2 regions of the Paenibacillus sp. FSL H7-0735 genome follow, and region 1 is predicted to be linked to the other one. Evidence: a T-box and tRNA genes for the amino acid it is inferred to sense, from the RefSeq annotation. Region 1 holds a T-box; the other holds one or more tRNA genes.

Region 1 (7,277 bases):
ATCCGTTTAAACGCCGGGGATCTATCCTTCACTTTTACAAACAGCGGGGACTTGTTCCAAGTCCTCTACGAACGGACAATGATCAATCAATTGCTGCCAAGCATTGTGGATGGTTCATTATCCAATCTATATTTGCGAGTGCACAATGATGGAAACATTCAAGCCATTCCTTTGCTTGGCATTCATTCTTCAAGCACTGTACGTAAGGCTGGAAACCGTTTGGTTTGGGAAGGTACTGCGGAAAATATAGAATATCAAGTTATTTTCACCCCTACTGCAGGAGGAGCTTGGTTCTGGGATGTGAAGCTTACTGGACAAAATGCAGAGGTAGATCTCGTGTACGGACAGGATGTAGGGATTGCTGATATCGCCGCTGTCCGCAGTAATGAAGCTTACCTGTCACAGTATATCGATCATGCGGTATTTGAGGATCAATCCAACGGGTACGTTGTTTGCTCTAGACAGAATCAGCCGCAGGGCGGGAAATTCCCATATCTGCAACAGGGTTCACTTACCAAGGCAACAAGCTTCTCAACAGACGGTTTTCAATTCTTTGGACTGTCCTATAAAGAAACCAATCAACCAGAGAGCTTGGGTCGTGAGCAATTAAGTAATGAGATCTATCAATATGAATTCGCATATACTGCGCTGCAATCGGAACGGGTGAAGCTGAGCGGTGAAACACGGTTTGTGTTCTACGGATTGTTTAAGCAAGATCATCCAGAAGCGATCACTGCGCTAGAATTTGCTAATGATATTGCTGCGGCTTGGGATGCTGTTAAAGATTTACCTTTAGAAGCTGAAGCAGCACTTGAACGTTCTTTCTTCTCGAAGGAGCTGGGAGCACCGCTGGCTGCAGATTCGCTGACAGAGAAAGAGATCGGGGTCTTGTTTCCGGTTCGTTATCAGGAGGAGAGAGAAGGAGACACACTACTTTCCTTTTTCACGGAGAATTATGAGCACGTAGTATTAAAAGAGAAAGAAATGCGCGTAGAACGGCCACACGGCCATATCCTGATGAGTGGGGATAACGCTCGACTTAATGATAAGGTCATCACAACAACTTCTTATATGTACGGGATCTTTAACTCCCAAGTGGTAATTGGAAATACCAATTTCAACAAGCTAATGTCCAATCCAAGAAATGCGCTTAACATTCCAAAAGCTTCAGGACAACGCATTTATGTAGAGTGGAACGGTGAATATCGTTTGCTGACTATGCCTTCTCTATTTGAGGTTGGTTTCAACTATGCTCGTTGGTATTACAGAACAGATGGTGAATGCTTCATTATTACGAACTACACCACCGAAGATTCGCCAGAGATATTCCTGAATGTGCGTTCGGAAAGCGGACGAGCTTATCGTTATTTAGTCACTAATCAAATCACCATGAACGTTAATGAATACGAGCTTCCATATCAATCCAAGCAAGAAGGTGGAGCAGTAATCTTCTCGGCTGACAGAAGCGCACTAAGTGCTGGTGAATATCCTGACTTACAGTATAAATTACAGGTGCAGGGTGCGGAGTTAACTCTGCAGGATGAAGGTAGACTTGTCTCTCCTGTTCAACCAACTGAAGCACCGTTAGCAGTACTGGAGCTGTCTGCCAGCAGTGAATGGACCTTGAATATTCAAGGCCTTCTGGATGGTAAGTCACTTGCTCCAAGAAATCGTTCAGCTGAGGAAGAGATTTCTGCTTATCGCGCATTTTATGCTGGTGTGATGAATGGCTTCCGCCTGACGCTTGGGGACGGAACAGAGGGTGAACTGTTTAAGGTTAACGCTCTGACTTGGTGGTACACACATAACATGCTGGTTCACTATTCGGTTCCACATGGTTTAGAGCAATATGGTGGCGCTGCTTGGGGAACACGGGATGTATGTCAGGGGCCTGTGGAATATTTCATGGCTACGCAAAAATACGAACAGGTTCGTGAAATTTTGCTGACGCTGTACAGTCATCAATATGAAGATGATGGCAACTGGCCACAGTGGTTCATGTTTGATAAATACACGAAGATACAACAAGAAGAAAGTCATGGAGATATTATTGTATGGCCGCTTAAGGTGCTTGGAGACTACTTGGCAGTAACTCAGGATTACAGCATCTTGGGAGCAACAGTACCGTATACCCGTAAGCACAGCTTTGACTTTACAGAAGAAAAAGCGACGTTGCTGGATCACGCACGGAAGGAAATTGCTTATATTAAGGATCATTTCCTGCATGACACACATCTGTCTTCTTACGGTGATGGAGACTGGGATGATACGCTCCAGCCTGCAAATCCACAGCTGAAGCAGTATATGGTTAGCAGCTGGACAGTAGCGCTTACCTATCAGACACTTAATCAGTTCTCAGAGGTACTTCGTTCAGTTGATCAAGCTGAGGCAGAGGAGCTGAAGGCGATGGTGGAAGGAATCCGTAAGGATTTCCATACTCATATGCTTCAATCCGAAGTGATTCCTGGCTTCCTGTATATGGAGGACCCTGAGCAGATTAAGCTTATGGTGCACCCAAGTGACACAGAAACAGGTATTCAGTACCGTCTGCTGCCAATGACGCGCAGTATGATCAGTGAGCTGCTTACTCCGGAACAGGCCGAAGCACACTATGATGTCATTCAGGATAAACTATTCTGTCCTGACGGTGTACGTCTGATGAATCGTCCAGCTCAATATGTTGGCGGGGTCAGCACTCATTTCAAACGTGCGGAGCAAGCGGCTAACTTTGGCCGGGAAATTGGACTTCAATATGTGCATGCACATATCCGTTATGTAGAGGCTATGGCCAAGCTCGGTAAAACTGATCAGGTCTGGAAGGGTCTGGCAGCGATTAATCCGATCGGAATCCGCGATGTGGTGCCAAACGCTGAACTACGTCAAGCTAACTCCTATTTCAGTAGCTCGGATGGTAAATTTAACACCCGTTATGAGGCACAGGAGAATTTCGATAAACTGCGCAATGGTGACGTAGCTGTTAAAGGTGGCTGGAGAATCTATTCCAGCGGTCCTGGGATCTATATGAACCAGTTAATCTCGAATGCACTGGGGATCCGTACGGAAGGTGGAGACTTAATTGTTGACCCTATCCTGCCAGAATCGCTGGATGGAATGCATTTTAGCTTTGAATATGCAGGCACTAAGGTAGATTTTATCTATCACCTTACAGGTCGTGAGATCAGTCGAATTACTATCAACGGTACGGAAGTGCAAACAGAAGGTACACCTAACCGCTATCGTAACGGTGGTGTTCGCATCAAACGTGCGGACTTTGATCGTCTCAGCACGGAAGCTGGAAATGTGATAGAGATTTATAAGTAACATTATATATAGAAGGGCAATCTCCGCGTTAAGCGCGGAAATTGCCCTTTTTTTTGTATCTTCTACATTCGATTCGGTGTCGGTAACCCAAGCACTTCGAGCACATCTCCCAGGGTATCCTTGAATCTTGAAGTAAGCCAGAGGCGGAATTCGATCGTAGCTGGATCACCTTTTAGAATCGGACATACAGAATAGAAGTTGTTGAACAGTGTAGCTAAGGTATGTGCGTAAGTGCAGAGCGTATTTGGCGTTAACTCTATACTTGCTGAATGTAATATCTCTGGCCAGAGACTTAGCTGTCTTAGCAGCGCAAGCTCTGCTTTTTCCAATTCGGAAGGGAACTGAAGCTGTGCGGCAGCTGTAAGGACTGGGATCGTAGCTTTACTCAAAACACTTGTCGCACGCGCAAAAGTATACATCAGATAAACTCCGGTATTGCCGGATATTTCGGTAGCCTGTTTGAAATCAAACACGATTTCCGTTCCCAAATTAAACCGTAGCAGATAGTAGCGAATCGCAGCAGTGGCAATCAATCGGCTGGAGAGGCCGTCTTTATCGGAACGTGAGTGCTCAATGTTCTGTTCCATAAGCTCCACCAGATCGCTTACCTTAATCCCGATTCCCTGGCGTCCGGACATAGCATAAGAAGTTTTGCCTTCTGAAATATCTATACCCAGCTCGGCCGCCGAGGCGGGACTAAGAGATACAACACCATAACTCACATGATGGAGTTTGTCTGCTTGCTCGTTATAACCTAGTGCCCCTAAGGCTTGCTTAACCATCTGTTGTGGATATTCCTGTCTGTAATCGATCACATTGATGACTCTGTCCGCCTGCCCATAAGATTCTTGGGTTCCAGTTAATCCAGTTGTCCATAAACCGGACGAGAATTCGCTATAGGAGAAATCTTTGGTCAAAAGACCAAATTTCCAGAGATGATAGGCAATATCTTTGGCTGTATACGTTAAAATCCCATTCGAACGCACCAGCACCTTATCGAGATGATGCTCCTCTGAATCCGCTCCAATGTTAGCCTCTGTTCCTTGCTTCAGCACCCAGCAGCCTGCGAGTTTACCTTCAGTCTCTTGTACAAAAACGGCTGTCTGCTTCAGTAGCTCAGCTGCGGCTGCCCAAAATCCCTCTTTTAAAATACTGCTCTCCCATACCAGCAAATCATAATAAATCCCAAAATGTTTCATTTCCTCTACATGCTCTCTAACGATGCGTTCAGCTACAAGGTTGCCCAGCCAGGCTTCGTTACCGCCCCCTTGTTCAAGTGAGTGGAGTATATCTGTGCGCTTGTGTGTCATCTCTGGGTTCAGCGCATATTCTTTGTTCACTTTGGCATAAAGATCCCAGCAAAAATCACCGAAACGTGGGTGTTCCCCTTCTAAAGGTATATTTAATAATCCAACAACTGTATCCGCCAGCTGATTGCCGAGATCATCAATGTAGTTATGAACCTCTACGTTATACCCAGTTCTTTTCATAATTCTGACTAGAGTATCGCCGATACAGGCGTTTCTTAGATGACCTACGTGAGCGGCTTTGTTGGGGTTGATAGAAGTGTGCTCGATAATGACTTTTTCCCCAGTGCTGGCAGGCAGTTCAAAGGAATGTTCAGCCCAGCTTTGCCAATTCATATACAAATTGATAAATCCGGGAGCAGCGACTTCAACTTTTTGTAAAAGACCGGCGAAGCGCCCTTGGAATTGAAGTTCTGCTTTCACTAATTCTGCTATGACCATTGGGGATTTTCGTAAAGTTTTGGCTAGCTGCATAGCGATATTGCATGAATAATCACCATGTTCTAGATTTGCTGGCTGTTCGATCAGAACGGCAATGTCCTCTGGATAGTCAGCTCCTAAGGTATTGAATACACGTTGTACACTGTGCTCGATTCCGTCTTTGATGATTTGATTTAACATGGTATACCCTCCTTTGAAAATACAAAAAAGCCCTCGTCTCAAAAGAGACGAGGGCTTTAGCGCTCGCGGTACCACTCTCGTTGCTGAACAAGTTGTTCAGCCACCTTACGGGATAACGGCCTTCAGCCGGGACTTCCTACTAAGGTTCAGAAGTCCATCTCACGGGTGCGCTTCATTAAAGGGATCTGTACCGGCTTACACTCTCCCGGCTCGCTGAGGACTAGATCTCGTTAACTACTCTCCCGCTCATCGATGCTTGAATAATTTTTATCAGTATAACTAATATTTCGAAAAAAGCAAGGGTGGTGGAGCTAATCCCAATTTCCTTGAGCATCTTGCAGGGATTTAGAAGTCTCAAAAACTATCAAATCATAGCTAAATCAATATAAAATTTTTGGGCATTCAAACAATCAAATGAAACCAATCATTAATACAATACAAGGGGAATTATTAACCTTTTCCCAATTTTAAATTTTGTATTTTTTTAATCTGAATTTTTGAAAAATACTTAATAAAGGAGGGAATAGCTCAATGGCAGTATTATCAACAGGACCCATTGCAAATGATCCTGTTAGTGGTGTCAGAACAATTAAAACGGTTATTATCAAAATTGTAAACCGTGATTCTATCAATTTTTCTTCTGTTCATATTCAAGGTTACAAATTAAACAGTCTCAGAACACTCTACGTACTAGAAGAAATATCTATTGCACCCAATGAAGTTATTACGAGAAATTTTGGAGCAGACTTTGATGCATATGAATTCGTGTTCACCACAGACGGTTTTGCTGAAATAAGCACTGAGATTTCAGTTTGGGGGAGAAACGAAAGTGGTGCAATTATCGATGTTCAACGAGTTGTTGCAGAGGAGCAGTCAGAAACATAAATTCAACATATATGCAGGGTAATAACCACATTCTTAATAGATAGTTGAAACATATTATAAAAAAGAGCAGTTTAACAAGAAATCTTGATTAACTGTATTTTCCAGAAAGGAGGGAGTGCCGTAATGGCAGTACTATCAACAGGACCTATTGCTAATGATCCGGTTAGTGGTGTTAGGTCCACTCAAACCGTGTTAATCAAACTGGATAATCGTGATCCTGTAAATTTTTCTAATGTTGTTATCGAGGGCTTTCATTTAAATGGTACCAGAATATTATATGTACAAGAATTAGTAACCATAGGTCCTAATGAAGTATTATCTAGAAGCTATTTCGCTAATTTCGATGCAATAGAGTTTGTCTTTACCATAAGTGGACCAGCTGAGAATGAAACACAAATTTCTGTATGGGGTAAAAATGCTGCTGGGGAATTCGTGCCTGCCCATCGATTAGTCTCTGATGAACTTTTAGGAACCGAGATCGCAGGCCCTCAGGGTGATACTGGACCGCAAGGAGACCAAGGACCTCAAGGGCCTCAAGGGGACCAAGGACCGCAAGGTGATCAAGGACCTCAAGGCGTACAAGGACCGCAAGGTGATCAAGGACCGCAAGGTGACCAAGGACTTCAAGGGGACCAAGGACCGCAAGGAGACCAAGGACCGCAAGGTGTACAAGGACCTCAAGGGGACCAAGGACCTCAAGGCGTTCAAGGACTTCAAGGAGTTCAAGGCGTTCAAGGGCCGCAAGGTGTTCAAGGCCCTCAGGGTGATACTGGACCTCAAGGGGACCAAGGACCACAAGGTGATCAAGGACCTCAAGGCGTACAAGGACCGCAAGGTGATCAAGGACCACAGGGTGATCAAGGACCGCAAGGAGACCAAGGACCGCAAGGTGATCAAGGACCTCAAGGCGTACAAGGACCGCAAGGTGATCAAGGACCGCAAGGTGATCAAGGACCACAAGGTGAGCAAGGACCGCAAGGAGACCAAGGACCGCAAGGTGATCAAGGACCACAGGGAGATCAAGGACCACAGGGTGATCAAGGACCTCAAGGCGTACAAGGACCGCAAGGTGATCAAGGACCGCAAGGTGATCAAGGACCACAAGGTGATCAAGGACCTCAAGGCGTACAAGGACCACAAGGT
Region 2 (7,277 bases), 120 kb from region 1:
TACTCATAATACCATTAACAACTATAATTATTTTCAATAAATAGGTCAGTAAATGTTGAATAGAATCACCTACTGTAGATTTTATAGTTAAAGTTCTTTTTACATTTTTATCTTGCTCAATTATCTTTTCAAAAATATTATTAATGATATTCTGTATAAAAGATATGTTGGAAAATAATTTCATTTCTTTGAAATTTTCATATGTAACTATCATATCCTTTAAAGAACTATAGTACCTAGTTTTTTCATATCGTTTATCATATACTTCAAATAACTTTGACATAGATTTTAAATTAATTATTGTACTTGGGACTATTGATAGTATGATGATAATCACTATACTTATCTGGTAAGATGCCAATATACTTATTGTACCAACGAATAAAGTCATATTCATGATAATCTCAACAATGTTATTCAAAATACCTATACTTCTCACTGTTGACTCGTCATTTGTTTTTTGGATGTCATTATGTAGTCTTGGATCTTCGAAATCTTGCATTTCCATGCTGTCTACAATTTCAATAGTTTTATTTGTTATATACTTATCAACTAATACAGTATAAATTTCCTTTACATAATTTGTAGTTTTATTAATAATTAATTTTATTAGTACAATAATGAAATGAAGAAGAAAGAGATATATTATGATAATATAATCTTTGGTGTCATTTATTAAAAGAGAACCTATTTGATCTATTATATGCTGCCATACAATTAAGTTTATGATATCAGGTAAAGCCATAACAGAACTTAAGACTAAAATTAATATGAAGTATTTTTTTGAAGAGGCGAATAATACGCTTAGAGTAGTTTTTATAATAGCAAAGTAGTTACTAAAGTGTCTAAAATTGTTGAATTTCTTCATCTCAATTATCCTCCAGTATTAATTGTGTTCTAAGTACTAAGGACGTGACTAAACCCTGAAGAATAATGTGGTATGGTTATTGTATTTCAATATAGGTCATAGCCTTCTGAAGAGTAACTCCAGTCTAACAACCTTAGATTTGAATACAACAGTGTCTTCGTCGGTATTGGACGAAGACACTGTTGTATTGTGAAACTCAATTTCTTGCCGCGTCGGAGTTATACGCGTTGTTTACAGAACCGACGCAAGAGCAATTACAATCAGGTTCTGAAATTTTATTAACTGAATAGTTCGTTAATTGAGAATTACACATACTGCTGGTTTGTAAAACTAGTTTCTTGCTGCGTCTTGGTTAGCCGCTTCATTTACTGAACCGATGCAAGAGCATTGACAACCAGTTCCTGAAACCTTAGTAGCTGCTTGGTTCGCTAATTTAGAGTTACACACACATGGCGCACGAAAAGCTATGCTCTCATTGTCAATAGCTTGCTGTTGATATGGATTCATAATTTTCAGCATATTCTCACCTCCTTTCATTATGTATTTATCCAGGTTTAAATGAGAACAATTAAACCGAGAAATCAATTGTTATAAAAGAACATCTTCATTAAAGATTGCTAACTGTTCCGGTGATGTCCTAAGTAAGTTGTGATAATTCCTTAAACTACGTTCTGTTGTACTTCTATAATATTCACACTCTGCAAGATCAGGTTCCCTGACTCCCGAAGAATCCATTCTGTCTACATAACAACTACTACAAAGTTTAGCAGCCCAACAATCAGAGCAAATATTTTCCCAAACTTCGGAAAATTCATAAACATATTTTTTATAAATCTTTTCCTCAATAATCCCTTGATTTATATCTCCTATTGAAGGACTGTTTCCTATCCTTTCACATGCGAGAAAATCGCCATCTGCGGAAACAAATAATCGTCGGGATCCAACAACACAACAACCGTTCATTGGCACAAAATTAGTAGCTCTTTTTGTTACACTTCTTTTATGAATTCTGTCAAGTGAATTAAAGATAGTTTGTTCTTTAATTTCTTCCAAATTGCTAGTAATACTGATTTGCTTATCCTGCCATTGTCGTAGCGATTGGTCATTATAATCGGAGCTTTTAAGCAATTCTTCAGGCACAGTACCAGGACCGGCATAACCTAATTGATATCGGAAATCTTCATGAGTAAAATCTAAATTTGTAAAAAAGTCATCTATTTGAGAAACCTTTTCTTCGCTAAACGGAGGCATGTACACCGCATTTGCACTTATGTGCATTTCTTTACCATTTTTTCTAGCTACACTATTTAATAATTTGAATTTCTTGAAAACGTCATCAAATGAGCCTGAGCCATTCTTATAAACTCGATACATATCATGTATTTCTTTGGGACCATCAATGCTACAAAGAATAGATAAATTGTCAACGGTAGAAAAATATTCAGCCATTTTGGGGGTTAATACAGACAAGTTAGTAGTAAAAGAAAATTGTATAGTCCTTCCTGCTAAAGCAACCTTCGAGTATTCAATAACTTCTTTTAATAGCTCGAATTCAAGTAAAGGCTCTCCACCATAAAAAGTAATAGAAACTTCCTGCTGATCCCCATAAAGTTTCATGTAATCAATAGATTTAAGCGCCGTATCAGATGACATTCTTTTTGAAGTAAACGCCCGATTGTGAGGATACCCATCATGATATATACAATAGCGACAACGCATGTTGCATTTTCCAGTTAATTCCAAAATGAGTTGCGTTGTCCCTGTATTCATTTCATTTTTTATATACTCTAGGGATATGTCATTATATAAGTGCTTAATTTTGAATCCTTTGAATAAATCCTCCTCATTAATTGAAGTCATTAATTCATCTACATTAACGTTGTGAGCATAAATATATTGATTTAATTCATCTAAGCTTTTATTAGAGGAAATTAACAATTCAAATAACTGAGCTATATCATTGTCAAGCATCACAACCTTACTTGTACCACTATCGTAGAAGTAGTAAAAGTTATGTTCAGAGAATATCTTCCCTATGGAAAGTGCTGTTTGTGCTGGTTTTTCTTTTTTGTATTCTTGGATGTAATTAAAGAGTTCTGAAAAGTTTTCGAAGTTATCTTTATATAAATCCATTTCATTACCTCCTGCCATTAAAATACAACTCTTGAATATTATTATAGTAACATATTAAAAAAATATCAACACATTATTTTTTTAATATGTTACTTTTTGGTCTTACCACATCTAGGTTATGAAGTTTAGTAGGCGAAAACTCTACTTGATAAGACTAAACCGAGCCCCATATTTTAATAGACAACTTCGCATAGAAACCTGCAACACTCTAAATCAAAAAAGAGCAGCATAAGCGCTGCTCTTTTTTGCTAGGCTAGAATCGGAGTCTTAATACTTGAATTCATACGAATAGGAGTTTATTGTCTCCAGAACCGTACTATATTCCACAAATTTTGTTATATGTACCACCCGGTAGGTATTCCCGGAATTGACATAGTTAAACCCGTTCGAAGCATGTTAGCCCATGCTCGAGAAAGACTAGGTCCAAGACTTCACATCAGACCATTGATTGCTGCTGTTTTACCTCTTTTGTAGGGTGAGAGTAATAGAAGTATCATAATCCGTATAATTCTTTATTGTTCTCCCACTCTCAATAGTCAGCGAAACAGATGTCACCGAGATATACTATAAAGGGTATTATTATCTTCTCCTGTACAGCAGGTTCAGCATATTCTACTCTCTAAGGTCATGCAAATAAAGATTTCTTCGTAATTTCCCTCTATTTTTTTCTTATGCAGATGTTTCTTCATACTCCACTTCCGCCATTCTTAAGAAGCAGCTTCATTGCTCTGCGCCTGGCTCTGGTCAAATAGGATCTAATATTCACCGCTTGGACATCCATAGAAGCAGCAAGCTTGTGATCACTCCATTCAAGAATGTACTTGTTATACAATAAAGTCTGATCCCGTTCTGATAACTCACTGAGTATCTTGGCAATCTCTGTGTAATCCTCCTTGAGGCTATACATCTCCTCGATGCTAGGCTGCTTGTCGGCTATTTGCTCTATACTGTCAGCGGTTATCCCTGAAGAGGTATGATTCAGATGTCTTTTGCGCTGCTTCGCATGATTAATACTAGTATTATGTACGGTATGGACCAGATAGGATACTTGTTTATGCAGGTCTAGGGAACGCAATAATGCGGCTTTACTGATTAGTCTGACGAAGGACTCCTGTATCATATCATCAACAATATCATAGTCCTGCAAGATCTCATAAGCCTTCTTTTTCATAATAGGATAATACCTATCGTATAGTTCTGTTAGAAATACAACATCCTCGTTAACTTCTACAGTAGATAGGATGGTGAAGAACATGAATATTTTCACTCCCTTTAATTTACATTATAATACATAATAATAGTTGATAAACCTTATTTTGGAAGTGATGTATGATTCACAATATATGCTACTAGAAGCATTCAGCGAAACAAAAAGACCACTAGAAATAGCTATATTTAAAAAATAAAAAAAACTTGTAAAATTGCTGGAAGCAATCTTACAAGTTTTTTCGATATACCGGTGAGAGGACTCGAACCTCCACGGTTTCCCTCTCGATTTTGAGTCGAGCGCGTCTGCCATTCCGCCACACCGGCAAAGTATTAAGTTAAAATATGGCGCGCCCTGAGAGATTCGAACTCCCGGCCTTTTGATTCGTAGTCAAACGCTCTATCCAGCTGAGCTAAGGGCGCAAAATTTATATGGAGCGGACGACGGGAATCGAACCCGCGACCCTCGCCTTGGCAAGGCGATGCTCTACCGCTGAGCCACGTCCGCACACGGTATGTATTGATGTCCGACTCACTAAAGAAGTGAGCCATGAAGGACTCGAACCTTCGACACCCTGATTAAAAGTCAGGTGCTCTACCAACTGAGCTAATGGCTCATAAAGCAAGAAAATGGCGGAACCGACGGGATTCGAACCCGCGGTCTCCTGCGTGACAGGCAGGCATGTTAGGCCAACTACACCACGGTTCCAGAAGAATAATTGCTTAATGAAAATTGGTTGCGGGGGCAGGATTTGAACCTGCGACCTTCGGGTTATGAGCCCGACGAGCTACCGGGCTGCTCCACCCCGCGTCAGTAAAAAAGTATTAATTTCCTTGGATTCCCCGGAAAGTATCCGGAATCCTCAGTGAAGCATTAACTTCACTTTTGGGGATGTGTTATGGTGGAGGCTGAGGGGATCGAACCCCCGACCCTCTGCTTGTAAGGCAGATGCTCTCCCAGCTGAGCTAAGCCTCCATGTAAAGAAGCAACTTAATTATCATAACATAATCAAATCTGTAATGCAACCATTTTTTCTAGAAGTCTAATGCCGTTTCAAGAAGAAATGGTGACCCGTATGGGATTCGAACCCATGTTACCTCCGTGAAAGGGAGGTGTCTTAACCCCTTGACCAACGGGCCGTTTTAAAAATAAATTGTTTTGACAACAAAAAAGATTATATCATGTATTATTAAGTATAGCAATACCTAAACTAATTATTTTTCTTTCTACTCTTCACTAGGAAATAGATTGATATGAAGCTTTTGAGCTATTATCTCAACAATTTCACCCGTAGTTCTATCATTCGTGTCTAGATGCTGCTTAAACACCTCGTGATCAAGCCCTGTGATGCACCTGTCGATCTGCTGAGCAGCCCAAGAGTCTTTTCCTTCACCTCTAACGCTTAATCTCTTAGCAAGGTCTCTCGGGAGGCACACAAACTAAAATGATAAAGCTCTATACCTCCATCCATTAACTTGCCGATGATTTCCCTGCAATAATCCGGATTCATTAGGGTCATAGGCACGATAATTATTCCATCATATTCGCTAGCTATGTTTTTCTTCGATACATTTCATATGCGGTTTGTGTCTTCCCTGAACCAAATTTCATTCAAAAACCACTTCACAGTGATTGCCTATCCTTATAATAAGCTGCTAAATATCGTACAACAAAAAGACCACTGTCGATTACTCAACAGTGGTCTTGCGTGCTTGGCAACGTCCTACTCTCCCAGGACCCTTCGGTCCAAGTACCATCGGCGCTGGAGGGCTTAACGGTCGTGTTCGGGATGGGTACGCGTGGAACCCCTCCGCTATCGCCACCAAACATGCGTCTGTGAAACAGACGCTGCCGCGTGAAATTCGGTTCATCACCAGAAGTGACAATGAATTTCTAAGCGTATTTCAGGCTTGATGCCTGAAAACTGAATCCGAAACGAATTTGCATTCTAAGTATAGGATAAGCCCTCGACCGATTAGTATTGGTCAGCTCCATGCATTACTGCACTTCCACCTCCAACCTATCTACCTCGTCGTCTTCAAGGGGTCTTACTAATTGGGAAATCTCATCTTGAGGGGGGCTTCACGCTTAGATGCTTTCAGCGCTTATCCCGTCCGTACGTAGCTACCCAGCCATGCTCCTGGCGGAACAACTGGTGCACCAGCGGTACGTCCATCCCGGTCCTCTCGTACTAAGGACAGCTCCTCTCAAATTTCCTGCGCCCACGACAGATAGGGACCGAACTGTCTCACGACGTTCTGAACCCAGCTCGCGTACCGCTTTAATGGGCGAACAGCCCAACCCTTGGGACCTACTTCAGCCCCAGGATGCGATGAGCCGACATCGAGGTGCCAAACCTCCCCGTCGATGTGGACTCTTGGGGGAGATAAGCCTGTTATCCCCAGGGTAGCTTTTATCCGTTGAGCGATGGCCCTTCCATGCGGTACCACCGGATCACTAAGTCCGACTTTCGTCCCTGCTCGACTTGTAGGTCTCGCAGTCAAGCTCCCTTATGCCTTTGCACTCTGCGAATGATTTCCAACCATTCTGAGGGAACCTTGGAACGCCTCCGTTACTCTTTAGGAGGCGACCGCCCCAGTCAAACTGCCCGCCTGACACGGTCCCCGTACCCGATTAGGGTACTAGGTTAGAACCTAGATACGATCAGGGTGGTATCCCAACGGCGCCTCCACCGAAGCTTGCGCTCCGATTTCTACGGCTCCCACCTATCCTGTACAGATCGTACCCAAATTCAATATCAAGCTGCAGTAAAGCTCCATGGGGTCTTTCCGTCTTGTCGCGGGTAACCTGCATCTTCACAGGTATTAAAATTTCACCGGATCTCTCGTTGAGACAGCGCCCAAGTCGTTACGCCATTCGTGCGGGTCAGAATTTACCTGACAAGGAATTTCGCTACCTTAGGACCGTTATAGTTACGGCCGCCGTTTACTGGGGCTTCGGTTCATAGCTTCGGGTTACCCCTAACCACTCCCCTTAACCTTCCAGCACCGGGCAGGCGTCAGCCCGTATACTTCGCCTTGCGGCTTCGCACAGACCTGTGTTTTTGCT

The links. A T-box is a leader RNA that pairs with one kind of tRNA and senses whether it is charged. The one in region 1 lies ahead of NSS82_RS26580 (arginine--tRNA ligase), so its partner is inferred to be a tRNA-Arg.
Region 2: it has a tRNA-Arg gene. The T-box ahead of NSS82_RS26580 (arginine--tRNA ligase) is inferred to sense a tRNA for this amino acid. The anticodon was not compared.

Annotation. Positions count from the first base shown of each region.
Region 1 covers NZ_JBBOZH010000001.1:5,860,378-5,867,654, reverse strand. Annotated here, with positions in the region: gene NSS82_RS26585 (GH36-type glycosyl hydrolase domain-containing protein) at 1-3,321, shown strand, start outside; gene NSS82_RS26580 (arginine--tRNA ligase) at 3,384-5,249, opposite strand; T-box leader at 5,290-5,508, opposite strand; gene NSS82_RS26575 (hypothetical protein) at 5,781-6,134, shown strand; gene NSS82_RS26570 (hypothetical protein) at 6,628-7,277, shown strand, end outside.
Region 2 covers NZ_JBBOZH010000001.1:5,737,923-5,745,199, forward strand. Annotated here, with positions in the region: gene NSS82_RS26015 (ATP-binding cassette domain-containing protein) at 1-868, opposite strand, end outside; gene NSS82_RS26020 (hypothetical protein) at 1,199-1,387, opposite strand; gene NSS82_RS26025 (radical SAM/SPASM domain-containing protein) at 1,457-3,001, opposite strand; gene NSS82_RS26030 (RNA polymerase sigma factor) at 3,687-4,256, opposite strand; tRNA gene NSS82_RS26035 (tRNA-Leu) at 4,456-4,534, opposite strand; tRNA gene NSS82_RS26040 (tRNA-Arg) at 4,554-4,630, opposite strand; tRNA gene NSS82_RS26045 (tRNA-Gly) at 4,641-4,715, opposite strand; tRNA gene NSS82_RS26050 (tRNA-Lys) at 4,752-4,824, opposite strand; tRNA gene NSS82_RS26055 (tRNA-Asp) at 4,839-4,916, opposite strand; tRNA gene NSS82_RS26060 (tRNA-Met) at 4,942-5,018, opposite strand; tRNA gene NSS82_RS26065 (tRNA-Val) at 5,108-5,183, opposite strand; tRNA gene NSS82_RS26070 (tRNA-Glu) at 5,273-5,347, opposite strand; rRNA gene rrf (5S ribosomal RNA) at 5,919-6,035, opposite strand; rRNA gene NSS82_RS26080 (23S ribosomal RNA) at 6,164-7,277, opposite strand, start outside.